Regions from separate parts of the Sessilibacter sp. MAH1 genome, predicted to be linked through region 4. Evidence: predicted binding sites of a transcription regulator. Region 4 holds the regulator's gene; each other region holds the start of a gene.

Region 1 (7,552 bases), on a different contig from region 4:
GGCCGTTGATCCGGCGAAGGTGTTGATTAAATTGGATATGGGCGGGGAATGCTTTTTAGCGCAGATTACGCGTTTGTCTCAACATCAGCTTAATATTGAACCCGGTAAAATTGTCTACGCACAAATTAAAAGTGTGGCGCTAATGCGATAAGAAAACGTTGGTTTAAAAAGCTTATTGACAAAAATAATCTTAAGCACTGTAAAAGGCCGGCGCTAACAAACCTAATAGGTTATAAATTCCATGTACCAAAATCGGTAATAGCAGTTTTTTTCTAACCTCAAAACACCCACCAAATATCAGCGATGGTATAACCACCACAAACGCCCCCACACTTTGAAAGTACAGCACGTGCATAAACGCAAATACGATGCTAGTGATTACATTGGCAAGCGTTAACGACGTAACGTTGAACGGTAGACGATTTTTGCTGAATATTTTTAGCTTTAATAATTCTTGCTGAATAAGCCCTCTAAAAATAATTTCTTCACAGATAGGGTAAAACGCACCGGCCAACACAACAGTTCGCAGTGAGTCTAGGCGATTGAAGGTTGGCAATACACCTAAATACCAACACCAAAGCCCCAAAATAAAAAGGGCAGCCATTACGGCTGCCCCTAGTGCGTTTAATTCAGCTCGATTCATGAATGCATGAATTTAGCGAATTTTTTGCGGTTGATAAAGAGCAACGCTAACAAGGCTGCAAACGGTAGGGTTGGGTCAACTGGAGCGTTACCGCCACCGAATGAACAACCAAAGATGTTTTTACGATCGCCATTGTCGGCAGGTACGTTCGCCACATCTACTACGGTTACAGTCACTTGATCGGTGCTGCTTAAACCTTCTGCGTCGGTTACGGTTAACTCAAAGACCAATTCTTGATCCGATGTTAAGCTTGGTGCCGTGAAGCTTGCAGTTGCAGTATCTGCACCGGACAAACTTACCGATGGGCCAGAAACTTGATCCCATTCGAAGGTTAATTCACCCTCTTCTGGATCGGTACCAGAACCCGCTAGGGTAACGGTAGACTCTTCATCAACGGTTTGATCTGCACCAGCATCTGCAACAGGCGCTTGGTTTGGAGCATCGTTGACGGTTACCGAAACCATGGCAGTAGCTGTTTCACCTTCGGCATCGCTTACGGTTACTTCAAATACCAACACGGTTTCAGCAGCAACTTCTGGCGCGGTAAAGCTTGGCGTTGCAGTATCGGCACCGGTTAGGGTTACGGCTGGGCCGCTAACTTGAGTCCAGCTGAATGCTGTCACTGCGGCATCATCCGTAGATGCGCTAGCATCCAGAGTAACGGTTGCACCTTCGGTAACGGTTTGAGCAGCACCAGCATCAGCAACAGGCGCTTGGTTTGGTGATTCTAGGTTGAAGCCAACGATTACAGGGTCGTGATCTGAGTAACGAGTTGCTGTAGTACCATCAAAGTAGCTCGCTTCTTTACCGAAATCTAGGTTGTAATCTAAGGCATCGGCTTCGTCGGAGTTGATGTTCCAAACGGTTACATCGTTAACTTTGGCGTTTAGCTCGTCGCTGACCAAAATGTAATCAAGGGTACCGGTTTGGCCGTCGAATACGAATGAGTTTGACTCAGCACCTTCGACGTTAACAAAACCTTCGCCTAACAAGAATTGCACAGGTTCTTCTTGCGCGTAGCTGTTTAGGTCGCCCATAACGATCATATCGCCATCGACAATACCCGTTGGGTTAGTTGCTAACCAAGCAGATACAGCTTGTGAAGTTTCTAAACGACGTGCATTCCAGAAGCCTGCGCCATCACCTTGGTCGAAGTTAGGGCTGGTTTCGTCATTAAGGCCCGATTGACCTTTTGATTTATAGTGGTTAACAACAACGGTAAATAAATCACCGGTTTCGACACTTTCAAAGGTTGCCGCCAAAGGCACACGGCTGGTGGCCGGGCCTTCAAATAACGGATCAGCCGCAAAGTCGCGAGTCTCAAAACCTGGCAAGGTTGCTGCGATAGTGTCATTTAGCATGGCGATGGTGCTGCCTTCGGCAATTTCAACGGCTGCTGGTTTGTAGATCATGGCAACGGCAATTGCGTCTGAACCCACAAATTGCACACCCGGATTTACAAACGCGTAAACCTCGGAACCCAACTGTGTGTTAACCGCGGCAATTAGCGCTTCAACGGCGGTATCAACGGCTTCGGTGCTGTTGAATTCGTTTTCGATCTCAATCAAACCAATGACGTCGGCATCGATAGCAACAATGGCATTCGTCAGCTTAACTAACTGACGATCAAACTCTTCGGTGGTATCGGCGCCACGTGGGTCCATACCAATTGCAGTGGAAACACCCGACAAATCGATGGTGGTGAAGAAGTTCAATACGTTCATAGAGGCAACTTTAAGGTTACCACCAACATCTTCAGGAGCAGCCGTGCGTGGGTTTGGCGAATTTTCTTCCGCGGTTGATGTGAAGGTGTTTACGCCATCTAAATGACCGCGAACACGCCAGGTTGAACCCGATGCGCCATTACCGGCAAATTTGTAATCCAAAACACCAGAAAGGTTAACGATTTGATCACCCATGCGTGGAGCTACGGCTTCGGCGTAAGGGAATTGGAACAAACCCGAGACGTTTTGGTTTTGGAAATTTAAACCGTCATCAAACACGATTGAACGAGCACCGTCTAAACGTGCCTGAGCATCAAAACCTGCCGCGCTTGGGGCATTTTCTTGGGTGAACTGACGTGGACGCTCACCGGCAACCAAGCGAATCTCATTAAAGCGATCCAACTGGAATTGTTCGGTGATTGTTAGGGTTTCTGGGAAGCGAACCAACATGCCTTCGTAAGATTCTAGATCTGGCTGAAAGTCATCGTTTTGGCTTAGGGTAACGTCGGTAATCGCAGAAAGGTTGATATCGGTAACCAAATCAGCAACGGCGGCAGCTGGATCAATAATGCAAGGTGCAACAACGGTTACCGCGGTAATGTTGTTGATTTGCGTCTCGCCAAAGTTTTGGTTAACGGTACCGGATACACGAACCACATCACCGACGTTAACGTCTACACCAAAGGTGTTATCGAAGATAAACACACCTTCAGACGACGTAGGATCGGTATCTTGGTCGGCCACTTCTTCCATCAAGTAAAAACCGCGTAGATTACGAGTCTCGTCGGTATCGCCATCTTGGAAATCGCCAACGACCACACCTTCAACGGTAACTAACTCACCGATAATTGGGCTGACATCAACGTCACCAAAGTTGTTGGTACCGTAGGTGGTAGGATTACCTTGAACCGCAGAAATAAGAACTAATGGTGGCTCGGCTGGTGGCTGCTCTTCTTCTGGAGGAGTTGCCTCCTCAGCACCTACTGGGAACGGAGTCGGAGAAGTAGCATTTGTGGTCTGTCCATCAAACACATCAGTTCCACTGAAAGCCCACTCAGATGCTGTAAAAGTTGCATTTGGAGCGGTGACGCTGGCGTTACGTTTTGCCCAACCATCCGTGTAATCCCACTCGGTCCCGCTACCATCTACACCCTCTACACCGTAGGTATCTGAAATTACACCGTTGAAATAAAGCAATATTGGGTCATCACCATTTACGCTAATTTCGCCAGTTGTGTAGTCAGGTGCAAATCCGTAGAAATCAGTAAAAACAGGGGTTTCTGTAGCAACATAAATATATTCGCCAGCAGCAAGCGCAACACTTGGAAATACGAAATCTGGACCACCGCCATTTAATCTACCATTAGTCGTAGATGATAGACTTTCAAACCCATATGCACTTAAGTCCGGAATATCCGCAAGAGCGCGTAACTCTAGCGCTTTTGGGTTACCCGAAATAGGGCCGTCCGCAATACCTGAAATAATAAGATCCTGCGCAAACACAGCAGGTGCCATTGCGCTCAGCAGCGCACTGGCCAGTAATTTTTTCTTCATAATGTTTCCCCGTCATTCCTAATCGTAAAAATAATATCCAACAAAATACTTAACCGGTTCACTTAAGATTCGTACAATATATCCTCAGTAAACGCTAAAGTGTGATGCTTACCTCAAACAAAATGCGATTTTTTATTTCATTAATGCATATTTTTGTAACAATAAAATTACCAAAACGAATAACAAGCGTTCAAAAAATGCACGTCGTTATCGATTGAGGGATTAACAAAAACGACGAAAAAACGATTTTGATCCTGTTGGATTGACCAACCAAAACAGGTTGAGATGAAGAGGCGGAATGTTATGTGATCAATTTGAACGGCTTTTTTAGATTTTTTTTGAATAATTAAACACAAACAAATAACCATCTATTATTATTTTTGATGGTTATTTGTTTGTGTTTAGAAAACAGCTTTTTGCACAACCCGCTAATAGTATGATTTTTCTTAAACATTTATTCACAACACCCTCTTAAAGTATGAATTATTAAATTTATATTTCATAAATAACGAATTTTGAGCCGAGTTGCTTAGTCCCTAAAAAATCCGTTAACCTCTCACTACGCCCAACAAACTTCAGCGTAAACGTCTAACCCAAAGACAGATTACTTAAAGAATCTCTGACTGACTTCGCTAAGATTTAATCAGAGGGCAAATATCGAAAATGCGACGTACAATTTCAACCACTTGCGACGGTTTAATCAGTTTGCAAGAAGAAAATTACTGTTCGACTTATTCAAGCGCTTTAAAAGCGCTAGGAATTAGCATTTTCTTTATTTAACTTTTTGTAAACCAATAACAATAAAACCATTTAGTATTTAGGAGCGCCCCATGCCTTTTATCGAAATTAAAGTATTTAAAGACGAACTTTCTAAAGAACAATCTGCTGAATTAATTACTAAAGTAACCGATGCGGTTTGTGAAGTAACCAGCGAAAAACTTCGTGAAGTTACTTGGATTACTATTGAAGAAGTCAACGACGGCCAATGGGGTGTTGGTGGCAATGCGCTATCATTAAGCGATGTAAAAAAATTAATGCAAAGCTAATCTATGCCTAATTTTTTTTAGCAATAAAACTCTGATTAAATTGAGTACAGGATTTTTTTGTTGGCAACTCAAAAAGATATCCAACATCTACAACACATCCTTGTGCTGCTAAAAGATTGGTACAAATCAGTCTTTTAAGAAATTAATCAGAGTTTTCATCTAACCTCTTTCAGTTATTTTTAAACTCGACATTAAGCGTACAAAAACCACTTCAATATGCGCTTATTTTCGTAAAGACTATCGAGCGTGTCCTTCTTTAAACATTAAAGCTCTAGTTTTTCTTCAGAAATAACAATGCCGTTGTTATCACAGTAAATCCAGTTACCCGGCTTTATAGTGTGGCCTGCAAAGGTAATAGGAACGTTTAAATCACCCAAACCGCGTTTTTCGGTTTTAACCGGAATGGTATTTAGCGCTTTTACGCCCAATGGTAATGCACCTAATTCGTCACAGTCGCGTACACAACCAAAAATAACGAATCCAGCCCAGCCATTTTTTACCGCTTCTTCGGCAATCATGTCACCGAGCAAGGCTTTACGTAGCGAGCCACCGCCATCTACCACAAGCACCTTACCTTCACCGGCAACACTGGCTTGTGATTTAACCAATGAATTGTCTTCATGACATTTTACGGTAACAACTTCGCCAAAAAATTGTTTATTACCGCCGTAATTATTAAATATAGAATCCAGTATTTTTAAACTGTCTTCATATTTGTCGTATAAATCTGGCGTAGATATTTTAGCCATTACGGTCTCCTGATATTTATTTCTTAATTTTAAAACGTTTAATTTGAAAATTATTTAAATTTAAAATCACTAAATTTAAAATCGCTAAACTTAAAGCGGTTAAATCTAAAAACATCTGATCGTTTAAAAACAAACCACCGAGTTTTTTGCGACCAACATTCTGATGAATCCAATAATTTGGTATCGCTATAAGTCAAACTTTTTAGCGTGTGAACGCCGCAATGCACGCTCGGTTCGCATTTTCTCTTTCACCAAATCTTGCAGCGTATCGGATACATAGCGAACATGTTGCTGTGCGGCCTCGCGCGCGGTACTGGGCTTGCGATTGTGTATGGCATCGTATATTGCCGCATGCTGATTAAACAAGCTGTCACGGGTTATATTGTTCGCCAAGAGTTCTTGAATGCTTTGGTACATAGTGCTTTGAAATACCGAAAATAAGCTCTTAATAACGTGCATAAAGATCACATTGTGGCTGGCTTCGGCAATGGCCAAATGAAAACGTGCATCCCAAGTCGCGCTGGCTAAGATATCGTTGCTCTTACTGGATTTGGACAACTGCTCAAACACTTCGGTGAGCGTCGTGAGATCAACATCGGTAGCTCTTAGTGCAGCGTAGTAGGCGCAATCCCCTTCTAGGCTTAATCGAAACTCCAGTAAATCAAAATGCGAGTCTTCGTTGTTGGCAAGAATTTCTGCCAGCGGATTCGAAAAACTCTTTTCCAGCTGATCACTCACAAAGTGACCGCCGCCGGGGCGACTGTATATCCAGCCTTCGGTCTTGAGTACTTGCAGGGTTTCGCGAATACGCGTTCTCGATATTGAAAAACGTTCCGATAGAACTCGCTCGGCAGGCAGTCGATCACCGGCGGACAAACTGCCTTCGATCATGCAGGATCTTAAAAAATGGTAGACAGGATTTTCATTCATATTGGTCTGACCAATTTATTTTTTAATGTTATTTAAAATTAATGACAGTGTGTTCAAATTAAAAAATATTTATATTTTTCAGTATCTTAAACTAATATTTGACGAACTATCACACTTCCGTTTCAATGGTTTGATATCTAGAAAAAATTGGTCAGACCAAAATAGAGGTTAATAATAAAAATGGCAATTACCTGCAATGAAGATTTACGCTTATTAGCAAAAAAGCGCGCCCCCAGAGCAATTTTTGATTATGTTGATCGCGGCTCTTACGACGAAAACACCATCAACAAAAACCGCCAAGACCTGCAAGCCATGCAGTTACGTCAACGCGTGATGATTGATGTATCAAAACGCAGCATCGACAGCGAAATGCTCGGCGAAAAAGTCAGCATGCCGCTGGCGATAGCGCCAACCGGGCTCACCGGTATTATGCACGGCAGCGGTGAAATTCTAGCAGCACAGGCCGCCGAAGAATTAGGTATTCCGTTTACCTTAAGTACCATGTCGATTTGTTCCATTGAACAGGTAAAAGCCAGAACCACTAAACCTTTTTGGTTTCAGTTATACGTGATGCGCGACCGCGGTTTTGTCCGTTCATTGATTGAGCGCGCCAAGGCTGCCGAATGTTCGGCACTAATGTTAACGGCGGACCTGCAAATTCAGGGGCAACGCCACCGCGATATTAAAAACGGTTTGGCTGTACCACCAAAACTAACGGTAAGTAATGCTATTGATATTATGACCAAACCTGCTTGGGTTTGGCACATGTTAACCAGCCCCAGCAAAAGCTTTGGCAACCTTACCGAATTACAAGCCGCTAACGATGGTTTGACCACCTTATCTAAATGGATTGCCGGTCAGTTCGACCCATCGTTAACGTGGAAAGACGTTGAATGGATTAAAAGT
Region 2 (7,552 bases), on a different contig from region 4:
TAACCCAACTCTAGACAAACAATTTTTATCATATTTTTCAATAGCTTACTAAAAACAAAAAATTAAACCGTAGATTGCAAAATATCCACTAGGTTTTATTGGCACAGTGCTCGCTTAATACTATTCATCGAAAGCGAAATCTTACTCTAGGAACTTCTGATTAACTCATCCTTGATTTAATCAGAGAACAGAAATTGAAAATGTGATTTCCAATTTCTTCACTATTTCAATCACTTACAGTTCTTGAAATTGACGACACATCCTTGTGTCGCGAGAAACTCTAGGTTAATCAGAGTTTCCTCTATTCAATAAATGTGGGGCTTGCTAAAAAAGCAAAACCCAAAAAGATATTCGCTAATTCACACACTACTCAAAATGATTATTTTGAGTATGGTAAGGAGAACAAAGTTATGGCTAATGCACAGTTTGTATCTGATATTGAAAGTATTCGTAAAAAAGCCAGAGAAGATATTTTGCAAGGGGCTTTAACAAAAGGTTTTAAAGGCGATGTTAACGAAACCATTCGACTTTTAAATGCGGCATTAAGTACAGAGATTATTTGTACGCTTCGCTACCGCCAGCATTACTTTTCTTGCGAAGGTTTAAACGCACAAATAGTCGCCGACGAATTTCTAGAACACAGTAATCAAGAGCAAGAACACGCAGACAAGCTCGCCGAAAGAATTTGCCAACTTGGCGGTTCACCGGATATGAATCCAGATAAGCTCAGTGAACGTAGTCACTCTGAATACACCGAATCAAGTTCGATCAAAGAAATGATTGTAGAAAATCTTATTGCGGAGCGAATTGCAATCGACTCTTACCGTGAAATGATTGAATTTATTGGTGATAAAGACCCAACCACACGCAGACTATTGGAAGAAATTCTGGCGGTGGAAGAAGAACACGCAGATGACCTAGCCGATTTGATGACCAGTTACGCAGTAGATACGAGAAACTAGACCAGCTCTGGGTTAAATAGATTCTAAGAGCAAGTTTCGAGAGAATTTGTAGAAAGATTGAATAGATCAACCAAACTTCCGTTGTCCGTTTTGTTGGTTTAGTTTGGTTTGTTGGTAAGTACCCGCGTATCAATTTACGCACAGCAGTAGCAGTTGTTAGCATGATTTAGCAATAGCATTCTTATTCTGAGCAGCCTTACCCCCTAAAAATTAGGGGGTTTTTTTTGCCTTGAATTTAACAATAGCACCGAATGGGCCAAAAATGTAGAGACGAGAAGTGATTACAAAACTTTGAACAGGTCTTTTTTCAACTTAGCGAATTGTTTAAGTTCGACCATACTCTCTGCCCATTGGGCATAAAGAGCACGAAGCTCAAAGTAATCTTTGGTATCAACAATTTCACGTTTTAGCGTTAAATAACCGTATTGGCCGTGAAAATGACCAATCGTATTTACCATAAAGTTTTTAGCTTTATCAAAGTCTGCGGCAGAGCGTGAGCTGGGTAAAACCACAAGCTCTTGCTCGAAATTACCTTTGCGAGCAACCGGAGCTTCATCTTTACCATTGGTAATATAATTTTCTTGAACTAACCAACTCAGATAGCGCTGCGCCTCCTGGCCAACAGCACCAATAATATCGTCTGTGCTCATTTGACCATTACAAAGAATAAGAATACGGCGCGCCTTCGGATCAACGTTACCCGATCGGGCACGCATCTCGTCAACACCTTTATTGGTTTTCGCGTAGCAATTCATGATTGAAGTCCTTTAAAAATTATTTTTATTTTTTTGGCAACAATTCAGGTTTGTGGCTTTATAAATAAAGAAATAATGCTTTCGTTTATTATTCTGTGAAACACATCATGCAATAAGAAATATCAAAATAGTCTTTTGCAGTCAAACGGTCAGGCGACTTGGAAATGTTAAGAAATGCTGAGGAAACAGTCTGCGTTATAAGATATTTCACTCAATTCAATGTAATAAAACACTAATGTCTATATATTAATTGCGAATAGAAATAATAGAATTACTTTAAATTTGATTTCGAAATATCCAGTAATATTATCGGTGTCTAAAACATTAATTTGTTCAAAGTTTATTTTATTACACGCCAGATAAAAAATTCTCTAATAAATAGCTTGATTGGTAACAATGTTACCTAAAATGTGAATTTTTGTTACTAAACTTCCAGTTTTAGGAAAATGTTGTCTTTCTTCAGCCCGATTGAGGAGATCTTTATGCGTTTAAGTTTAGAGCAAATTGATTAAATATTGCTTAGCAGTTTATTTACACAACTTTTAACGTATCGAGCGGGAGCCGATTTTCAGTAATTGTATTTCTAGCACAATTTATTATTTTTAAAGATGTTAATTTAATAAAATTGAAATTAAATTTATTCGGCTACTATGAATAATATTTTCTACAAAAAGACAATTTTTAGTCACTACTGATTAACGCTTCTAAACTTTAATCTGAGGATAGAAATTAAACACACAATTTTTAATGTCTTCACTATGTCTGTCTGCCACCTACCCTTTTTTGGAATTTGGCAACGCTCAAGTATGTCGCCAAAAAATTCTGCGTTAATCGCGGTTTTCTTTAATAACAACTCAGGTCTAAAGAAATTAACGTGTCTTAAACACGTAAAATATTTTTACCAAATATTCAAAATATAAAAATACAGAAATATCTACCAAAGTATTATGGTTAAAAACGAAGCTAAAAAAATATTTTTTTAGCATTAAATCCGAAACAAAGCCCGTTCGCTGCAAGGCGTGCAATGGCATTTCGACTTATTACGTACGTAGTTTTACGTAGATTTACTGGGTGCTTTTATACCCGATATGCGTAGTTATACTGACACTTTTCGCACTCCTGCCAATTTCGTAAATAGTTTTCATCTATCACAATACCTCTTGTTTCATTGGCGTGATCAAAATATCACCGCTTAAAATAATAACTAGAGGAATAGACATGCTAAAAATTTCTAAACTCAAGCGTTGGCTGATTGCTGGTATTGCCAGCTTTGCCGTTGCAACCAGTGCTCAAGCTGCTGATGACAAGGTTTATCGTTTAAAACTCGCAGAAACCTGGCCAACTAATTTTCCAGTATTCGGTGATTCACCACGCAACATGGCTGCCATGGCCGAGAAGATGTCTGGCGGCCGTTTGCAAATCACTATCGATTCAGCCAACAAGCACAAATCGCCTTTAGGCGTGTTTGATATGGTGCGCGCTGGTCAATACGACATGGGCCACTCTGCGTCTTATTATTGGAAAGGTAAGGTTCCGGCAACCATGTTCTTTACCACCATGCCATTTGGTATGACTGCACCTGAGCAATACGCGTGGTTCTACTACGGCGGCGGTATGGATTTGATGGAAAAGGTGTATAGCGAATACAACCTAATGAGCTTCCCTGGTGGTAACACCGGTATGCAAATGGGCGGCTGGTTCCAAAAAGAAATCAATACCGTTGATGACCTTAAAGGCTTAAAAATGCGCATTCCAGGTTTTGCTGGCGAGGTATTAGCAGAGCTTGGCGCGAAACCAACCAACATTCCACCGGGCGAAATGTACACCGCACTTGAGCGCAGAACTATCGATGCCTTGGAATGGGTTGGCCCGTCTTTGGATTTGCGTATGGGCTTCCATAAAATTGCGCCCTACTACTACACTGGCTGGCACGAACCTGCGACCGAATTACAGTTTTTAATCAACAAGCGCTCTTGGGATCGCTTGCCAGAAGATCTGCAAGAAATTCTTCGCGTCTCTATGCGCGCAGCGTCTTACGAAATGTATATTCAGTCTTACCACGAATCTGCTGAAAACCTAGCGGTTATCGATAAAGATTATCCTAACGTGCAAATTAAGAGCTTCCCACCAGAAGTTATTGAAGCGGTACGCGGTGCAAACACCAAGCTTTTAACGGAATACGCTGAAAAAGATCCTTTAATTAAAGAGATTTTAGATTCACAAGCGCAATACCTGAAAAAAGCACGTCACTGGACCGATGTATCTGACAAAGCTTACTTAAATACTATTGCTAACTAATTTCTAAGTCTCTATCGAGATTTTATCAAAGTAACCTCTGATTAATTTACGGACGAATTATTCAGAGGTTGTCAAATGAGTTCATACTCTGTTGTTTTAAACCTGTTACAACACTTTCTTTTATTGGAGTGGTTATGTTAATTGCTGCCGAAAAAGCACTGAACGGATTTTCAGAAGTGCTTGGAAAAATTGCAGCCGTTTTATTTTTGTTAATGCTGGTAAACGTTTTTTACGACGTTTTAATGCGTTACGTTTTTAATGACGTATCCATTGGCATGCAAGAAATGGAATGGCATCTCTTCTCATCGATGTTTATGTTAGCGATTCCCTATACATTAAAAGCCGATGGTCACGTTCGTGTTGATTTAATTTTTGAACGCCTATCTACAAAATGGCAATGCTTTATCGATATTTTTGGCGGAGTCATCTTACTTATTCCTTTTTGTGTATTTGTTGGTTATTACGGCATTGATTTTACCAAAGAGTCTTTCGAACTCGGCGAAGGTTCGGGCGACCCAGGTGGTTTACCGTATCGATTTATCATCAAAGGTGTTATCCCGTTTGCTTTCTTTGCAACCGCAATTTCAGGTTTAGGACTCGTCGTGTCGCGCATCAATGAATTGCGCGGTATTAAGCACGATCACAACAAGCAGGTGTCGCTATGATCGGAATTATCATGTTCGTTGTCGCCCTGCTGTTATTGCTGTTTGGCTTTCCGGTAGCGTTTACCTTTGGCGGCGTTGCCTTAATTTTTGGCGTATTAGCCGAAGGCCCAGACATTTTTGCCTTTATGCCATTTCGCGTGCAAAGCATCATGGAAAACGTGGTGTTAATGGCAGTCCCTTTATTTATTTTCATGGGTATTGTTCTGCAAAAAACGAAACTCGCAGAACAGCTTCTTGAATCTATGGGTAAGCTTTTTGGTGGCGTGCGCGGTGGGCTAGCCATTTCAACGGTATTGGTTGGCGCCTTGTTAGCCGCCTCTACAGGTGTTGTTGGTGCTTCGGTTGTGGCAATGGGTTTAATTTCTTTGCCGGTAATGCTCAAGTATAACTACGACAAATCACTTGCCTGCGGCACTATTTGTGCGTCAGGCACCCTTGGTCAGATTATCCCGCCATCAATTATTTTAATTATTTTAGGCGATGTATTGGGTATTCCCGTTGGCGATCTTTTCCAAGCTGCCGTTGGCCCGGGTTTGTTATTAATTGGTGTTTATGTTGTATACATTCTTATCTACACCTATTTAAAACCAGAATCTGCACCGGCGCTCCCTGTTGATGAAAATATCAATAAACGACAAGAATACTTCAACGCGCTAAAAGCTATTGTTCCACCGCTTGCACTTATTTTAGTGGTTTTAGGTTCTATCTTCGCCGGTGTTGCAACACCAACGGAATCTTCGGCATTAGGTGGTATTGGTGCTGTTGTTTTGGCCGCAATTTACGGACAATTCAGTTTTAAAATGCTAATGGATTCGGCCTTAGAAACCGTTAAAATTACTGCCATGGTTTTTGCAATTTTGTTAGGTGCTACGGCGTTCTCAATGGCGTTTACCTATACCGGTGGCGATTATATTGTTGAAGAAATTCTAACAAATTTACCGGGCGGTGCGACTGGCTTCTTAATTTTGTCGATGTTAGCGATTTTGATATTAGGGTTTTTCATCGATTTTGTTGAAATCAGTTTTATTATTGTACCAATTCTTGCACCGGTAGCAGATGCATTGGGCATTGCACCCGTGTGGTTTGCCATTCTAATTGCCATGAACTTGCAAACATCATTCTTAACACCGCCATTTGGTTTTGCTTTGTTCTATTTAAAAGGTGTGGCACCACCAGAAGTAAAAACCACCGAAATTTACAAAGGTATTGTGCCCTTTATTTTAATGCAAATAGCCGTACTTATTAGCATTATGTTATTTCCAGGCCTTTATGGATTGTTATAGAGATTTTTTGTAAACTCACTACAAATATCGCTACTAAATACAAAAAATACTTTTAAATAACGCGCAATTTCATACCTTTCTTTTTGTCTTTATCTTTCCTGAAACTTGCCTCTACTCTTTTGAGTAGAGGTTTTTTTGCGTCTAAATATTCAAAACCCGCCTTAATTTAAACACCCGTTTAATATTTAATAACCCTTCTATTCACTAAAGCAGAATATTCAAATTATTCGATCTAAACACCACTCAAGACTTCTTTGTGTTCTTAAAAAAACGCCACTATAACTTTTGAGACACTCTTTCTTATGTAGCTGAAAAAATTGATGAATCAGTGTTTTCTTATCAAAAAATTAGTGAAAAATAATACGGTTAAAAACTTTGGCATAAGCTTTCGCTGCCGATACAAGCAACTGTACAAAGATTTATACGCGTCTTTTTAATAAAAACTAATAATTTAGGAATGTAAAAAGTAGGTGGTTCCAAGTTTACACTGGTTACTGTCACTACATATACATAGAAGTAATTAGCACCCAGAGCACAACTTAAGAACTCTACTATACTGATGACACCAACGATTTAATCTCAATCTAGCTGCCTTAAATTATGAAATTTCATTCTATTCAAGTCACAATCGCTGTAATTGGTGCCCTTTGTTTAGTTGCCACATCGGCAACATTAGTGACATCTGGGGTTATAACATCAAAATCCACACAAAAATTGGTATCTGATCAAGTTGAAGAACAAGTCAACTCGATAACCTTGCAAAATCTTCAGAACTTATCTGGACGTTATGCAAAAGAAGTGGGCTCCAGTTTTGATCTTGCTTTCGACGCCGCCAGATCAATGGCGATATCATTTTCGTCGGCGTTATCAAGTGAGGGCGAAGTTGGATCCATTAATTTATCGCGAGATTATGTCAATGATGTCTTGCTTAATAATTTGATCTTTAACGACGGTTTTAACGGCACCTATTCTTGTTGGGAACCGAATGCTCTCGACGGTAATGACAATCAATTTAAATTAGGTTCTTTGTTTCAAACAACCTCAGAAGGCAACAATCCCGAGTCGGGCCGTTTCACGCCTTATTGGACACGCTCCAAAGATGGAAATATTGGCGTGCAACCATTGGTTGAATACGACAGCGAAGAAAACCACCCCAACGGCGTACCCAAAGGTGGCTGGTATCAGGGACCTAAAGCCAACCGTTTAGAAAGTATTCTTGGTCCCCTACCTTATGTGGTGCAAGGCGAACAAGTTTGGCTGGCAACCATGTCGGTACCAATTGTGATTGACGATCGGTTTTTAGGTGTCGTAGGTGCCGATTACAATCTTGACTTTGTGCAGCGAATCGCCGAAGAGGTTGATGCCAAATTATTTTCTGGAGCCGGACAAGTCGCTATTATCAGTGAAAAAGGATTATTGATCGCCGATAGTGAACATCCAGAATTAATCGGTAGCTCATCGCAAGAATTATTTAAAAGTAATTATCAAAAAGTTCTTGAAACCATTAAATCGGGCAAAGAGTGGATCGAATCTAACAAAGGCACCGGCCATATCACGGCTTTATCTCCCATTACCATGGGGAGATCACA
Region 3 (7,552 bases), on a different contig from region 4:
CTATCCTCTGAATATATCATCGATGAGTTGATCAGAGGCTTTTATGGTAGACATCACTCAGAACTTTCTAAATCTTCCACATAGGGTTTATAACGATAAAGCTGCAAGGCATGAATGATTGGATGATCTTCAATTTTCTTATCGCTTCTTTCTAAACGATGGCTGGGCAAATTATCTTTCGGCCATTTTAATCTGGGTAATCGTGTATCTTGGCACAGCAAAATTGACGATGTTACGATGGTTTTCCGTTTAACGGATGGTTTGTGCTTTTTCTTATCGTGTTCCTTTTTATCTTCTAGCGCTTCATTTTGTTGTTTTTCTCGCCACGCAATATTTGCTCTTAATTGCGGTTTTATCGGTTTAATATACGCCAAGGGCTTGTTTGGGTCTTCTTTATACAGTTGGTTTAAAACCGCATCACGGGTGTAATCGTCTTCCAGTTTTAACGCCATTTTTATAGCGTCGTCTAAGTGAACGCGAGTAATTTCTCGGTGCTGCGTCATCCACGTCCAGCTTAAAGAATTTAACTGTTTGGGTAATATCTGAATTTTTCGATAACAGGCAATTAAGTCTAAGTGCGGTGATAAAAAATCTGCTAAACGCTCGCCAATTTTTTCTTTCGATAAATCATTGCTCACCAATACCTGCGAAATTATTCGCCCAACCTTGGTTTTTTTTAACCCCGAAAGGGTTTTCACAACATTAATACTTTCTCTAAATGCATCTTTTGCGGTATTAAATTGGTTTGCGGCGAAAATTGTCTCTGGGTTGACGCAAATAATACCCGCCGGAGTGTTGTTAAACTCAAACTCGTTTGTATCTTTGCCATCGCCAACGGTTACTGTGTTTTTTTGAGGTAATATTCCAGAATTATTTCTGCATTTTATAATTTGACCAATAAGATCGGCGTAATTTTGATTTTCTAAACTTGTTAAAAACTGGGCAATTAACGGCTTTTCTTGCGAATGGATATTTTCTCCGGTAATGGGTAGCCAATGGGGTAGGGTTTTATTGGCATCGCTTAAAAAAATCGATAAAAACGCCGATTTAGCCGATTTTAATTGTTCATAATGTTCGGCGACTTGGTGTAGCACGTCGATTAAATCCGCAGAATCTGTCGGTGTGGTCATATTTGTATTCAGTTGTCACTAATATTACGCATAATTGTAACAATTATGTCACCGCTGAGTCATATCCCGTGATCATTATATAGCCCGAACTTGGTGTATAAAATGATTCGGTAGGATTCAAAATGACCTTTAGCAAAAAATTTTTAGCCTTTACCGTTGCAACAGCAACCCTAACACTCGCCGCCTGTGATGGCGACGACGGTAATAATGGTGACAACGGGCGAAACAGCCTTATAAGTCAAACACAATTATTACCCGGCGATATTAATTGCAGTTTTGGCGGTGTGCAAATTGACAGCGGCTTAGATGCTAACGCGAATGGCGAATTAGACGACTCAGAAATCACCGACACTTCTTTTGTGTGTAACCCAGCTGATAGCGAAGAAACCACGACTTTATTGGCAAGCTTACGCGCACCCGGCGCCACATTAGTGGATATTCCCCAAGGCGCTTTAGGTACTGCCATGTTTTCTTCGGCCAGCGTTGCCGATGTAGCAGCTTTAGAATTAACCACGGGTTTTGGTAGCGGTGCATTCCATATGCGCGGTGAATCTGCGGCAGTGTTTTACACCATTACCGATCGCGGCCCAAACATTGGCTGTGACGACGCCGAAGACATTTTAGGCATTGCAGAATTTTGTGGAATTGATAACGACAGCGACAAGATTTTTCCGCAACCTAATTACACGCCTAAAATCACCCAGTGGCGTTTAGTCAACGGTGAAAGTGGCGTTAGTGCCGAAATCATTCAAGAAATTGAATTACGTGATCAAGACGGCAATGTAATTTCGGGTATCACCAATAATTTACAAGCCGCCACAACCGAATTAAGTTTTGATAACGACGCTAATCAAATTGCCTTCGACAATAACGGTCTTGATCCAGAATCATTAGTAAAATTATCGGATGGCACTTTTTGGATTTCTGACGAGTACGGTCCTTCATTGGTTCATGTTGCCAGCGACGGAACCATTCTAGAGCGCGTTGTACCACAAAGCGTTGCCGCCGATTTAGCCAGTGCAAATTATCCTGTTACTGGCGGTCTTCCCGATGTGTATCGCTTTCGTCAATTAAATCGTGGTATCGAATCCATTGCCGTATCGCCCAACGAAGACTTTTTGTATTTTATCATGCAAAGCCCGTTGGCAAATACCACGGCGGATATTTATCGTAACTCTCGCCACGTACGTTTAATGAAATACGCATTAAACAGCGATGGCACCTTGGGTGCCGCTGTGGGTGAATACATTTATGTGCTCGATCGCCCACAAACGTTTGGTAACGCGCAGTTAGGTGGCGATATCACCAATAATTTTACTGCGGTGCGTATTTCTGAAATGACTGCGTTAGACACCGATCAATTATTGGTTTTAGAACGCGGCACGGCAACCACCAAACTGTACGAAATTAATCTTGCGACTGCCGAAAATATTTTAGGCACCGATTTAAGCAGTGCAACGGTTACGGCTAATGAGTCTGCTGATCCGCGTGTGTTAGAAAATGTTTTCGATTTGGTAAGCTTTAACGCAACACCGGTAGCAAAAGCCTTAGCGTTTAACACCTTAACAGACCTACCAGAAAACCTAATCGCACCCACAAAATTAGAAGGCATCGCATTACTGGATGACGATACCATTTTATTAATTAACGATAACGATTTTGGTATTACCGGCGAACAAACCCAATTACTGGTTATGTCGCGCGATGCTATGAATGCCGATTCTGTGGTTTCGCAAACCGTGCGCATGGAAGCCATTGCAACCTTTACGACCGTAGAGGCCGATCCAGACGGCGCCGCCGAAATTGTTACCTTTGACTCCGCCGGTGAGCGAGTTTTTGTGGTCAATGCTGTGGCGCAAAGTGTTGATGTCTTAGATGCCTCGGGTCTTAATAACGGCGAATTAACGCTTATTGAAACGCTCGATTTAGTTGGCGACCTAGCACCAGCTGCCATTGGCAATGCTAACAGTGTGTCTGTGTTTGGTAATTTATTGGCCGTAGCCATTGAGGCCGACAACACTCAAGACCTAGGTTTTATTGCTTTTTACGATGTTTCTGGTGAGGCAGTAAGCTTTATAAACGCGGTGCAAGTGGGCGCATTACCCGACATGGTGACCTTTACACCCGACGGCAGCAAAGTACTCTCTGCCGGTGAAGGTGAACCTAGCGACGATTACAGCAACGATCCCATCGGCACCGTTGCCATTATTAATATCACCAACGGCGTACCTGCAACTTCGGCGACGTTGCTAGATTTCACCGCATTTAATGAAGGCGGCGCACGCAGAGCAGAATTCGATGAAAATATTCGCATCTTTGGCCCGAATGCCTCGGTAGCACAAGATCTAGAACCCGAGTACATCGCCGTAGCCAGTGATTCGCAAACTGCTTACGTTGGCTTGCAAGAAAACAACGCCATTGCCGTTATTGATCTTACCGACAACAGTATTTCTAGTATTCATTCACTGGGTACTAAAGATTTCTCCATTCGCGGTAATCAATTAGACGCTAGCGATCGCGACGATGCGGTTAATTTCCAAAACTACAATATTGTTGGTATTTATCAGCCAGACGCCATTGCTGCGTATTCCTCAAACGGTTTTGATTTTGTCGTTACCGCCAACGAAGGTGATGCGCGCGATTACGATACTTTCTCAGAAGAAATTCGTGTTGAAGATCTAGTGGACGGCCAAGACCTAGAGCTAGATCCAAATCATCCCGAATTTGAAAATGCGGGCGACCGAGCATTACTTGGTCGACTAGAAATCACCAACCAAGATGGCGACGACGACGGTGACGGCGATATCGACACCATTCATACCTTTGGCGCTCGTTCATTCTCTATTTGGAACCCAGAGCTAGGCATTGTATTCGACAGCGGCGACGACCTAGGCAAATTAGCCGCCGGTAGAAACGGCTTAGGCTTTAATAACAACGACAGCCGAAGCGACTCCAAAGGTGCCGAACCAGAAGCCGTAGACATTGGTGTAATTAACGGCAGAACCTACGCATTTATCGGCGCAGAACGTTCTAGCGATATTTATCTATACGACATTACCAGCGCATTTGCCCCGCAATTTATTCAGCTGATTAACAACCCTGGTGACGAACGCCCAGAAGGCATGGAATTTGTTCCCGCCGACAGAAGCCCAACCGGAGAAGCTCTACTCGTGGTTGGTCACGAACTTAGCGGCACAACAACCGTCTACGAAATTACGGTACGCAATTAATTAACAATAATTATAAAGCTTTAAAAACTAAACCCAGCAATGCTGGGTTTTTTTATGCTTAACTAAATAAAACTCTGATTAACCTAGAGTTTCTCGCGACACTAGGATGTGTCGCCAATTTCATGAACGGTAAGTGATTGAAATTTTCCTAAATAGATTGGCTGATCCTATAAGTTAATTAGCCATCGGCTCCCATAAACGTTTTAAACCTTTCTTTAGTCTAAATAGCCATTCAAGTATTCAATAGGAAACTCTGATTAACCTAGAGTTTCCGGCGACACAAGGATGTGTCGCCAATTTCAAGAGCTATAAGTGATTGAAATTGTGAAGAAATTGGAAATCGTATTTTCAATTTCTGTCCTCTGATTAAATCATGGATGAGTTAATCAGAGGTTCCAATAGTTAATTTTTTACTAACGTGGGGCGTTTTATGAAGGCCAAAAGGGCGGGTTATTATTTTTCTGCACTGGTGTTGGTATTGGGGTTAATTGTTACCAAGTTTTGTTACGCCGATGATTTACTTCAAAATTATGGTTGGATACACGGTTCCGAGAAATGCAAAACAAATACAGACCCAGCAATTGAAGTACTTGAGTACAACCCATCTACCTATATTTTGCGTGAAAACAAATGTTTAAGCTACGAGGCACCGTTTATTTATGTGTTGATTGGTGAGCAATCCATATTGCTTGTAGATACCGGTACTACATCCGATGCGGCGAAAATTCCGCTGTATAGCACCATCCAACAAATAATCAATCAGCCTAAAATTGCTGAATTGCCTGTAATTGTTGCTCACTCTCACGGCCATTTAGATCATATATCCGGTGATAAGCAATTTGCGTCCGACTCGCGTTTTCACGTAATTACCCCAAACAACGAAGAATTCAAAAACTACTTTAATTTATCAAACTGGCCTAACGACACCTCAACCTTCAATTTAGGTAATCGCGAACTCACAATAATACCAACACCCGGCCACCATAAAGAATCCATCGCCATTTACGATAAAAATACCCAATGGCTTTTAACCGGCGATACACTCTATCCCGGAAAAATTTACATAAAAGATTGGCAAGCATACAGTAACAGCATTCAACGGTTGGCCTACTTCACCCAACAAAACCCTACATCGTTACTTTTGGGCTCGCACATAGAAATATCCAAAAACGGTAAAATATATAAACTGGGTAACCACCATCAACCTAACGAAGCCAGCCTAGTATTAACCACTGAAGACTTACAAATTTTAAATAAAAAACTAAAACAAACAAACGGCAAACCTAAAAAAATTGAACTCGAAAAATTTACCGTAGCCCCAATAAGCGCATTGCAAAGATTGTTAAGTAACATTCTAAGTTAAATTTTTTAAAAGATGATAAATAAAAAATACTCTCTTCCTAAAAGTCAAAGTCCCTTCGAAGACAATAAAAATAACCATATAAGTAAAGCTAAAAACTAGAAGAATATTACAGTTAAAGCTCCAGTTTACAGCTTTCTGTTTAAGGCGTATTTGCTAACAATAAAAGTAATAAAAATGAATCTTATGCCAAACCAACCAAAATGTTGACGTTATAAAGCTTTCAATATAGCTTCCAAATAATTCATCTGAAATATACGTCGAAGAGACGGTATATGTTTGATGGTATCAGTTATTGAAGTATTTATTAAGTTGTTAAGTGAACATGGAAATTAGAATCTATCCAGAATACTACGAAGGACCATTGCTTCATAAAGGAATTGAAATATACGCCGAAGAAGTTGATGGATTTAGTAGAATGAAGCTTTTAAAAGATGGAAAGGCATTATTTCACTACGACAAAGTTGAATCAGACGGGCGAAACTGTCCATCACAAACTATCTTTCAACCATGTATTTACAAAACTCCTTTGATAGCTATTGGATTAATATGTTGTATGGATATAAACAACCCAGATGTGTATCTAGCAATAAGGGAATCTTTAAAAGAAACAAATGCTGAACACAAAGTAATAGCTGTCTCTGCATACATGACTGATAGTTCATGGTTTAGCAGTAATACGTTGGCCAGTTACTTACACGGCTATTATGTTGTGTTGTCCAATGGCTGTGTAAACGGACCTTCATCTTTTATTTCCGGTCCAGACGGTATTAAAACTAAAAAAAGTGAGGTAAATTTGGACAACGCAAAAATTATCAATTGCGGTCTCACTTAACAAGCTAGGCAACGTCGCCCATTTCGTGGGATTGACCCTCCTTTTTTAGAGACGTTAACAAAATAATTGCAACGTGTCCTCAGGCATATTAAAGAGATAGTAACATGGTATCACCACAGAACTATAACCAAATGCTTTCTAAGTTAGGGAGACTAACTTTCTTTACAACTCTAGTATATTTAATAGTATTGAGAGTGTTAGAAGTAATTCCTATGGTAAAGATCGATGGGAAGTTGATACCGCCAATCAAAGATTACAAAGAACTAATTGAGTGGATGTTATCATTTGGAGTTATTCCATTTGGAGGAGCACTTCTAGCGTTTTTTTTGAGTAGCGTGTTTGAGGTACATAATAAAATATCTAAAGTTATTCAGTTGCGATACCTATGGGACAAGTATTTTATAGTTGTTCCTATGCTAAAAAGAATAGGACCTACGCCACAACTTTCTCGAGAAAAAGTGAGAGAGATAATGACAGGTCTATATTACCCTGAGGTCAAAAATATCGATCAACATTATATTCATGTTTTTTGGCGTTATGCGCTTCAATTTTGGGGCATGTTTGAACATTTTATTGTTGTCTTAGTGGTAACAATTACACTGTATATTGGCAATGGGAGTTTGCCTTCTGATAAACTTCTTTGGTATTGTGTATTAGTGTTTATTGTCACAGTTCTGCATTGGTTTTTTGTAACGACAAACAAGTCTACGGATCAAGCTAAGCAAATACCTGAAACTGCTATAAGAGCGTTCATGAGGCAATAGGAAATAGTTTTGCGTTACATTATAAAAAATACCGAAATAAGATATGAGAACGCGGCAAAACCGCACACCCAAAAATCAAAGCCAGTGAACGATTACCTTGAAACTATATCTGGCCGTCCTTCGATTCTTGATTATGGCTGTGGCAAACTACGCTATTCTGATACGCTCGTTAAAGTCGCCTCTGAAGTGACATTCGTTGATTCTGAAATACAGATTGGCCGGGAGCAAGTTAT
Region 4 (7,552 bases):
GTTCTTGAACGACGCGATCCAGACGGAAGCTACAGGTAAATGTGCTGCCGTGGTTGATTCGACTGGTAATTTCAAGAAGGGCTTGGTGACGTGATAATACGTGCTTAACAATGGCCAGCCCTAAACCGGTGCCGCCGGTGTCTAGGCTGCGGCTGGCGTCAACGCGATAAAAGCGTTCGGTAAGTCTGGGAATGTGGCGCGCTTCAATACCTATGCCGTGGTCTTCAATGGCGATATGACCGCCGCCTTCATCAACGTAAGCGTGCAGAATGATTTGGCTTTTGGCCGGTGAATAACGCACGGCGTTGTACACCAAGTTAGAAATACAACTGCGTAGCTCTTCGATAACGCCAATCAACAAAAAGTCTTCGTCGGCGTCGATTTCAAACTGATGAGCCTTGTCGCCACTGAGGTCTTGGGCGTCGTGGACGATGCTTTGCAGCAAATCGGCGACGTTAATTTTTGTCTCTCGCAGGCTGCTGTCGTCGGTTTCAAGGCGTGTCAAAGTCAGCAGATCTTCAATGATCAAGGTCATGCGTTTCGATTGCTGTTCCATTTGGCTGATGGCTTTTTGCCAAACACCGGGCAGCGAATCGGCATTATCGGCCATGGTTTCTAAGTAACCCCGCACCACTGTCAGCGGTGTACGCAGTTCGTGAGAAACGTTACCGATAAAGTCTTTGCGCATTTGTTCAAGCTTTTGCAGCCGTGAAATATCGCGCACCACCATCAGGTAGTCGCCTTGGCCGTAGCGGTTGATTTGAAAACTTAAGAATTGATCGCTATCGGTGGCCGACGGCATGGTTAGCGGTTCTGAGTAATCTTCGGCTTCGAGGTAGCGCACAAAGCGCGGCGAGCGCAGGTAGTTAACGATGGGTTTGCCGTGATCGCCCGGTTGTAGGCCGATCAGTCGCCGGGCACTTTGGTTCCACCATTGAATGGACGCTTGGTCGTCTAAAATAATCACCGCGTCCTTGAGTGCGGCGGTAGTTTCTTGCACCCGAAGAATCAGTGATTGTAAGCGGTGCTTTTCTTTGTTGTGCCTTTCGCGATTGTTGGAGACCTGGTAATAAACCTCCTCCCAAAAGCCGGTGGCATTGGGCACCTGGCCGATACTGCGAGTGGTTAGCCAACGCTCAAGCTTGCGCATGTTGTACAGCGTCCAAGCGCCGTACAACACATTGGCCAGCAATAAGGTATACAGTGGATAACCAATGACGAGACCAAGTACAGCCGCAACTGCGATAGCGACTAAAAATTGCCGAAATTCAGATACAAAGCCACGATGCACGAGTGATCTCGAGTGATAGGTTTACGACATTAAAGCTCAAGTATAAGCGATTTATCTTAAGCTTTTTCGGTGACTTTGATGGAAAAACGGTAACCGGTGCCACGCACGGTTTGAATAAAGCGGTCGTGGTCGTCTTGAGTTAAGGCTTTACGCAGGCGACGAATGTGAACGTCAACGGTGCGTTCTTCCACATAGACGTTGCCGCCCCAAACGTGGTCAAGCAGTTGGCCGCGAGTGTACACACGTTCTTGGTGGGTTAAGAAGAACTCCAGCAAGCGGTATTCGGTTGGACCCATATCGATGGGTTTCTCGTTGATGGTAACGCGGTGGCTTACCGGGTCGAGTACTAGGCCTTCGACCGAAATTGGGCCACTGGTAGAGGCAGAGTCGGTGCGACGTAAAACTGCTTTTAAGCGAGCGACCAGCTCTCTGGGTGAGAAGGGCTTGGTGATGTAGTCATCAGCGCCGACTTCTAAACCTTGTACCTTGTTGTCTTCCTCGCCTTTAGCGGTAAGCATGATGATTGGAATTTGCGAAGTAACCTCATCGCGCTTGAGGCGACGAGCTAATTCGATACCGCTGGTGCCAGGTAACATCCAATCGAGCAGAATCAAATCTGGCTTTTCATCCACAATCAGGGTGTGTGCCGTCTGCGCATCCATGGCTTCAAGGCATTTATAATCCGCCATTTCAAGTGCTACACGCAGCATATCTCGAATGGAGGATTCATCGTCTACGATCAAAATTGTTTTATCGGCCATGGTTGCACACCGGAATTGTGAATTTAAGGAGGCGTTTTAAGCTGGGTGCATTTAATAAAGGTTTTGTTTCGCTTTTATGACAATCATAGCAATTGGTTGTGATAAATCTGTAATTTGTGTGAAACACACAGGTATATTGGCGAAAACTGTCTAATGAGTTAGTAATTGCCGCAGAATTCATAAGGTTTAGGGCATAAAAATCGTAATGCTTAGATGCCTAAATTTTTAAATGCCTAAATTTTTAAATGCCTAAATTTTTAAATGCTTAAAGCAAATAATCAGCCGCGATCGCCACGAATAAAACCACACCCACCCACTGATTATTCTTAAACGCCTTGAAACATTGCTCCCGCTCGCGATTGCGAATCAAATATTGCTGATACACAAACAAACCCGCGCAAATGGCCACGCCAATGGAATAAATCCAACCCAATTTGGCGTTATCACCGATCAGTATCATGCCGAATAGCGTCAGCACTTGTAGACACCCAGTAATAACCTTGTCCATATCGCCAAACAATACCGCGGTGGATTTCACGCCAATTTTTAAGTCGTCATCGCGATCGACCATGGCGTAGAAGGTATCGTAGGCAATCACCCAGAGCAGATTGGTAAAGTAAATGACCCAAGCGGTTTTTGGCAACGTGTTGGTTTCAGCCGTAAATACCATGGGAATTCCCCAAGAGAATGCAGCACCTAATACGACCTGTGGCATATGCGTGTAGCGCTTGGCAAATGGATAAGCACTGGCGAGTAGTAATGCCGCAAATGACAGCGCAATGGTTTGCCAATTGGTCAGAATCACTAACGCAAAGGCCAAAGCACACAAGGCTATAAAAAGGAACAGTGCATTGCCTTCCGATAGTCTTCCAGCCGCCAGCGGACGTTGGTTGGTACGCTTAACCTTGCCATCAAAGTTGCGGTCGGCGTAATCGTTGATAACGCATCCGGCGGAGCGCATCACAAAGACGCCGAGGGTAAAAATAATTAGGGTGCTGACGCTGGGCTCGCCTTCTGAAGCAATCCAAAGCGCCCAATAAACCGGCCAGAGCAACAATAGACTGCCCACCGGTTTATCCATTCGCATCAATTTTAGGTAGTCGTTCCAGTCGCCGGATTTTGGGGTTACGTATTTCTCAAGATTCATTAATGGCTCGACAAACTTCTTTGGCTATAACTCAAATCGTTAAAATTTGGCTTAAAAACAGGTGGTAAATCAATTTGGCTGCGATCTTACGGCCTTAGCGGCTTGATAAAGCCATAATTTCGACTAAAAAGAAAGCCAGAGGTGTTTAAAGTGCGCGACAAAGCGAGTTATTTAGTTAGGGATTTCTTAACTTGTTTTGAGCGTTGCTGTGGTTTTGAAGAAAGATTTAACAATTACAACAACAGAGAAATCATTCGCCATGCATAAAACTGAATTGGTCAACGCCGTCGCCGAAAGTGCCAACATCACCAAAGAAAAGGCACATGACATCATTTCCACCATTCTCGATGAAATCACCAACGCATTAAGTCGCAACGAGTCGGTTAATATTTTGGGTTTTGGATCGTTTAATCCCAAAACACGAGCCGCTCGCACTGGGCGCAGTCCTGCGACCGGTGAGCCAATCGAAATCACCGCCAGTAACAGCGTGTCTTTTAAGCCCGGAAAACAATTGAAAGATCTAGTCAATCAAGCATCTTCATAGCCGTTCGCGAGTTTTCTTTGCAAAGATCGACGCCACAAAAAAGCCCTCAGATGAGGGCTTTTGGTTATTTGCAAACTGCGATTAATGGCTGAGTTCGTTGGCGATGGTTTCTAGCTCTAGGGCGGATTCAATAATGTTATCGAGGGTTTCGTCTAAATCGGTTTGAGTCAAATGCACGCGGGCGAGCATTTCTGGCGACAGTGGCTGTTTGGGGCCGTCCGCTAAGCCTCTTAAGCACAAGATGCGATGGGAGATGTACAAAAGATTGGCGTAGATGGCGTGCTCACCGTCGTAATCGGGGTTGTCTTGGTGACGTAATGCGGTTACAACCTCCTGCGGCATATTCCACAAATCCATCAACCAAGAGCTTAATTGCTGGCGACTGACGCCAATTTGCTGCTTTTCTACCACCGAGTCATCTACGTGCGGATTGGCATCCCACGATTTGCATAGGCGGTCGAAATACGGTGGAAAGACGTCGGCAATAATCAAATAACCGAAGTTATGAAGTAAGCCAGAAAGATACGCTAGACCAAAACCGGGGCGATGTGGTCGGTCAATGGCCGTGACTAACCCTTCCATGGTGGCGGCCATATAAACCGCGGTGCGCCAGTAGGTTTGTGAGCCGTGTGGGCCTCTGGGAGGAATATCAAGAGTTCGACTCAGAGCAATTCCCAGAGCGAGATTGAGCACCATGTCGAAGCCTAAAACGCGCACTATAGCATCGTGAATTGAGCGAATTTTTCCGGGAGCCGAGTAATAAGGCGATGATGCCCAGCTAACGACTTGCGCGGCGAGGCTGGGGTCGGTTTCAACAATAGACGACAGGTCGCTGATGTCTGCATCCGGGTCTACCCTTAATTTGATGATGCGCTGGGCAGTTTCTGGTAGCGGCGGCATCTCAAGGGTGTCTTCAAGGCGCTGTTTGATGCGAAGTGCGGTGAATTTAGAGACTGACTGCTTAATGTCGGCCACGTCGTTATCGGTGGACATCAAGCCCTGCTCAATTTGAGCAATAGGAATGGCGATATCTAAGCTCGAAGCCTTGTGGGCCATCAACTGATCGAGAGCTTCGTTATCGATCTCAAGCAAATGTGGCGACTTACCGGCGTCCAACAAGATAGGTTCTTGAGCTTTGGTAAGGCGCTCATCAATGACCGTTTCTAAACCACTGATGTTTGGGATCGCTGGAATGCCATCGAGATTCTTCGAGCTGATGTAGTTTTCAACTTCTTTAGCGTCAACTGCGTGCAAATTGCGGCTGGTCAATTGGCAAAGACGCTGTAGATCTAGTAGGCAGTTCGCTGGCACCACCACCAACAACTTACCGCGCTCATCTTCCAATAAAATAGAGCGCGCTGCGTTACTGTCTCGCAGATGGTGGTCGCGGTAATGGTTGGCTGTTGCTGTATCGTTGCTGTATGTGGTCATGGTGTAATTTATCTGCTTGGTGTCCAAGAGTTTTTTAACATTACTTGGGAATTGCACCTCAGTTCCTCGGCTTTATTCTTATAGCTTGAATGTTTACCTATCGATCACGGCTTCAGCTGCCTGCGCAATCTGATTGAGATCAGCGGTGTCCTGCAAATCTAAGTGTAGTTCACTGCTCAGAGATGGCCTTTGAATTTGATGGATTTCTGCCAAATGCTTGTAAAATTGCGTGTGGGTAAAACTTGGCTTACCCAAGTCTTCGCAGTGCTGCAGCGGCGCTTTGCTAATTTCAATAACGGCAAGTGATAGAAATCGTGAAGAAATTGGTAATCGAATTTTCGATTTTGAAGTTCGAGTAAGTCGAAGATGGCTGACGTAAACCGTGACTTCGCTAGACGTCGGCAAACTGCTGACGATGACCCAGCCAACGCTCGATAATGGCGTGGGCCGCGCGAGGATTTTCTTTTTGCAGGGTTTCGCCAATTTCTACTGCTTTGGCGAGCAAGTCTTGGTGGGTATCGAGATTGGCGACGCGAAATTGCACATCACCGGTTTGACGTGTTCCTAACACCTCGCCGGGGCCACGAATTTTTAGGTCTTCTTCGGCGATCACAAAGCCGTCGTTGGTGCTGCGCATAATGTCTAAACGTTTGCGTGCAACCTTGGATAAAGGCTTCTGATACAGCAATACGCAGGAGCTTTCGGCCTCGCCGCGCCCAACTCGACCGCGCAATTGATGCAACTGGGCCAAGCCTAAGCGTTCGGGATTTTCAATCACCATCAGGCTAGCATTTGGCACATCCACGCCAACTTCAATGACCGTTGTCGCCACCAGTAAATCGAGTTGATGCTGCTTGAACGCCTGCATCTGCTCGTCTTTTTCGGCACTGCTTAGGCGGCCGTGAACCAGGCCAATTTTTAGATGGCTAAGCGCTTCGCAGAGCATCTCCCATGTTGCTTGCGCGGCCTGGGCTTGTAGGGTTTCTGAGTCTTCAATCAGTGTGCACACCCAATAGGCCTGACGACCGCTTTCGCAGGCCTGGCCGATTCGCTCAATGACGCTGTCGCGACGATTCTGAGCAATGACGGCGGTAGTAACGGGTTTTCGGCCTGGCGGTAATTCGTCAATGCTGGAAATATCAATATTCGTGTAAAAACTCATTGCCAAGGTTCTTGGAATGGGGGTGGCGGTGAGCGACAGTTGGTGTGCCGAGGTTTTACTTTTCTGTTGTAATGCTAAGCGTTGATGAACGCCAAAACGGTGTTGCTCATCGATGATGGTCAAGGCAAGATCGTGAAATTCCACACCCTCTTGAAACAAGGCCTGAGTGCCAACCACCACCAAAGCTTCGCCGGATGAGATCGCCTCGTTTTGCAGTCGCCTTTCTTTAACACCTTGGCGGCCGACTAACCAGGCACAACGAATACCCAAACCTTCTTCAAACCACCGCGTAAAGTTGCGAAAGTGCTGTTCGGCAAGAATTTCTGTCGGCGCCATCAGCGCGGTCTGCTTGCCTTGAGCCGCGGCTTGAATCGCGGCCATGGCCGCTACCAAGGTTTTACCACTACCTACATCACCTTGCACTAGTCGTCGCATGGGTGTGTGTGTGACGAGATCGGTACAGATTTCGTCAATCACGCGCGCTTGGGCGTTGGTGAGGGTAAAGCCCACAAAATCGAGCAATTTTCGCTCTAGCTGTTTTGCGCGTGGCAGCGCGTAGGCGTCGTGAGTATTCCCACGGAGCTTTTGTTCGCGCAGGCTTAGGTGGTGCGCCAGTAATTCTTCCAGCGCTAGGCGTTTTTGTAATGGGTGCAGACCCAGGCTCAGTTCGTAAAGATTGGCGTCTACGGGCGGTCGATGCAGATACAGGAGCGCTTGAGAGAGTGTTTGTAGCTGGTGCGTTTCTAAAAACTTTGAATCGATCAGTTCGTTGACTTGACCAGATTTTAGTCGTGATACCAGTTGATCGGTGAGTTGTAACCAACGCTTTTGTGTTAAGCCATCGGTACTTGGGTAAATTGGCGTAAGTCGATCTGGAAGCTCGTAATGTTGTTCATGCTCGGGTACTAGAACCTCAACTTCCGGATGGAAAAACTCTACACCGGTGGCGCCTCGTTTTACTTCGCCACAAACACGAACTTGAGTATCGGTTGCCAGACGCTCCTTCTGGGCGGCTGTAAAATGAAAAAATCGCAAACAAACGCTGCCGGTATCGTCTCGCACCTTGCACACAAGGCTGCGTTTTTTACCATAGGCAACATGGGCCGAAACCACGACACCTTCAATTTGTGCGTAGGTACTCGGCCTGAGCTCGGCAACATCGGTAATTTGGGTTTGGTCGATATAACGGATGGGCAGATGAAATAATAAATCTCTA

Evidence for each region. Region 4 encodes PhoB, which activates phosphate uptake and scavenging genes when phosphate is short. Its sites were predicted from a motif close to TGTCATAAANNTGTAACA; they were not measured.
Region 1: a site for PhoB is predicted at 4,065-4,082, ahead of ACYQ28_RS14475 (ExeM/NucH family extracellular endonuclease). Genes of this name have one in related genera too.
Region 2: a site for PhoB is predicted at 4,108-4,125, ahead of ACYQ28_RS18240 (TRAP transporter small permease subunit). Genes of this name have one in related genera too.
Region 3: a site for PhoB is predicted at 1,166-1,183, ahead of ACYQ28_RS02950 (choice-of-anchor I family protein). Genes of this name have one in related genera too.

The regions. Positions count from the first base shown of each region.
Region 1 is NZ_BAAGIC010000015.1:27,106-34,657, reverse strand. It holds gene modC (molybdenum ABC transporter ATP-binding protein) at 1-151, shown strand, start outside; gene ACYQ28_RS14480 (CPBP family glutamic-type intramembrane protease) at 191-604, opposite strand; gene ACYQ28_RS14475 (ExeM/NucH family extracellular endonuclease) at 640-3,921, opposite strand; gene ACYQ28_RS14470 (tautomerase family protein) at 4,752-4,967, shown strand; gene ACYQ28_RS14465 (putative 4-hydroxy-4-methyl-2-oxoglutarate aldolase) at 5,231-5,716, opposite strand; gene ACYQ28_RS14460 (FCD domain-containing protein) at 5,903-6,646, opposite strand; gene ACYQ28_RS14455 (alpha-hydroxy acid oxidase) at 6,827-7,552, shown strand, end outside.
Region 2 is NZ_BAAGIC010000025.1:22,050-29,601, reverse strand. It holds gene ACYQ28_RS18255 (ferritin-like domain-containing protein) at 411-962, shown strand; gene ACYQ28_RS18250 (hypothetical protein) at 1,244-1,717, opposite strand; gene ACYQ28_RS18245 (TRAP transporter substrate-binding protein) at 2,936-4,015, shown strand; gene ACYQ28_RS18240 (TRAP transporter small permease subunit) at 4,150-4,680, shown strand; gene ACYQ28_RS18235 (TRAP transporter large permease) at 4,677-5,963, shown strand; gene ACYQ28_RS18230 (methyl-accepting chemotaxis protein) at 6,564-7,552, shown strand, end outside.
Region 3 is NZ_BAAGIC010000002.1:224,318-231,869, forward strand. It holds gene ACYQ28_RS02945 (hypothetical protein) at 54-1,130, opposite strand; gene ACYQ28_RS02950 (choice-of-anchor I family protein) at 1,253-4,360, shown strand; gene ACYQ28_RS02955 (MBL fold metallo-hydrolase) at 4,791-5,723, shown strand; gene ACYQ28_RS02960 (carbon-nitrogen hydrolase family protein) at 6,040-6,555, shown strand; gene ACYQ28_RS02965 (hypothetical protein) at 6,660-7,319, shown strand; gene ACYQ28_RS02970 (class I SAM-dependent methyltransferase) at 7,329-7,552, shown strand, end outside.
Region 4 is NZ_BAAGIC010000005.1:123,970-131,521, reverse strand. It holds gene phoR (phosphate regulon sensor histidine kinase PhoR) at 1-1,291, opposite strand, end outside; gene phoB (phosphate regulon transcriptional regulator PhoB) at 1,348-2,052, opposite strand; gene ubiA (4-hydroxybenzoate octaprenyltransferase) at 2,318-3,199, opposite strand; gene ACYQ28_RS07045 (HU family DNA-binding protein) at 3,459-3,743, shown strand; gene ACYQ28_RS07040 (HDOD domain-containing protein) at 3,825-5,174, opposite strand; gene ACYQ28_RS07035 (hypothetical protein) at 5,268-5,579, opposite strand; gene recG (ATP-dependent DNA helicase RecG) at 5,566-7,552, opposite strand, start outside.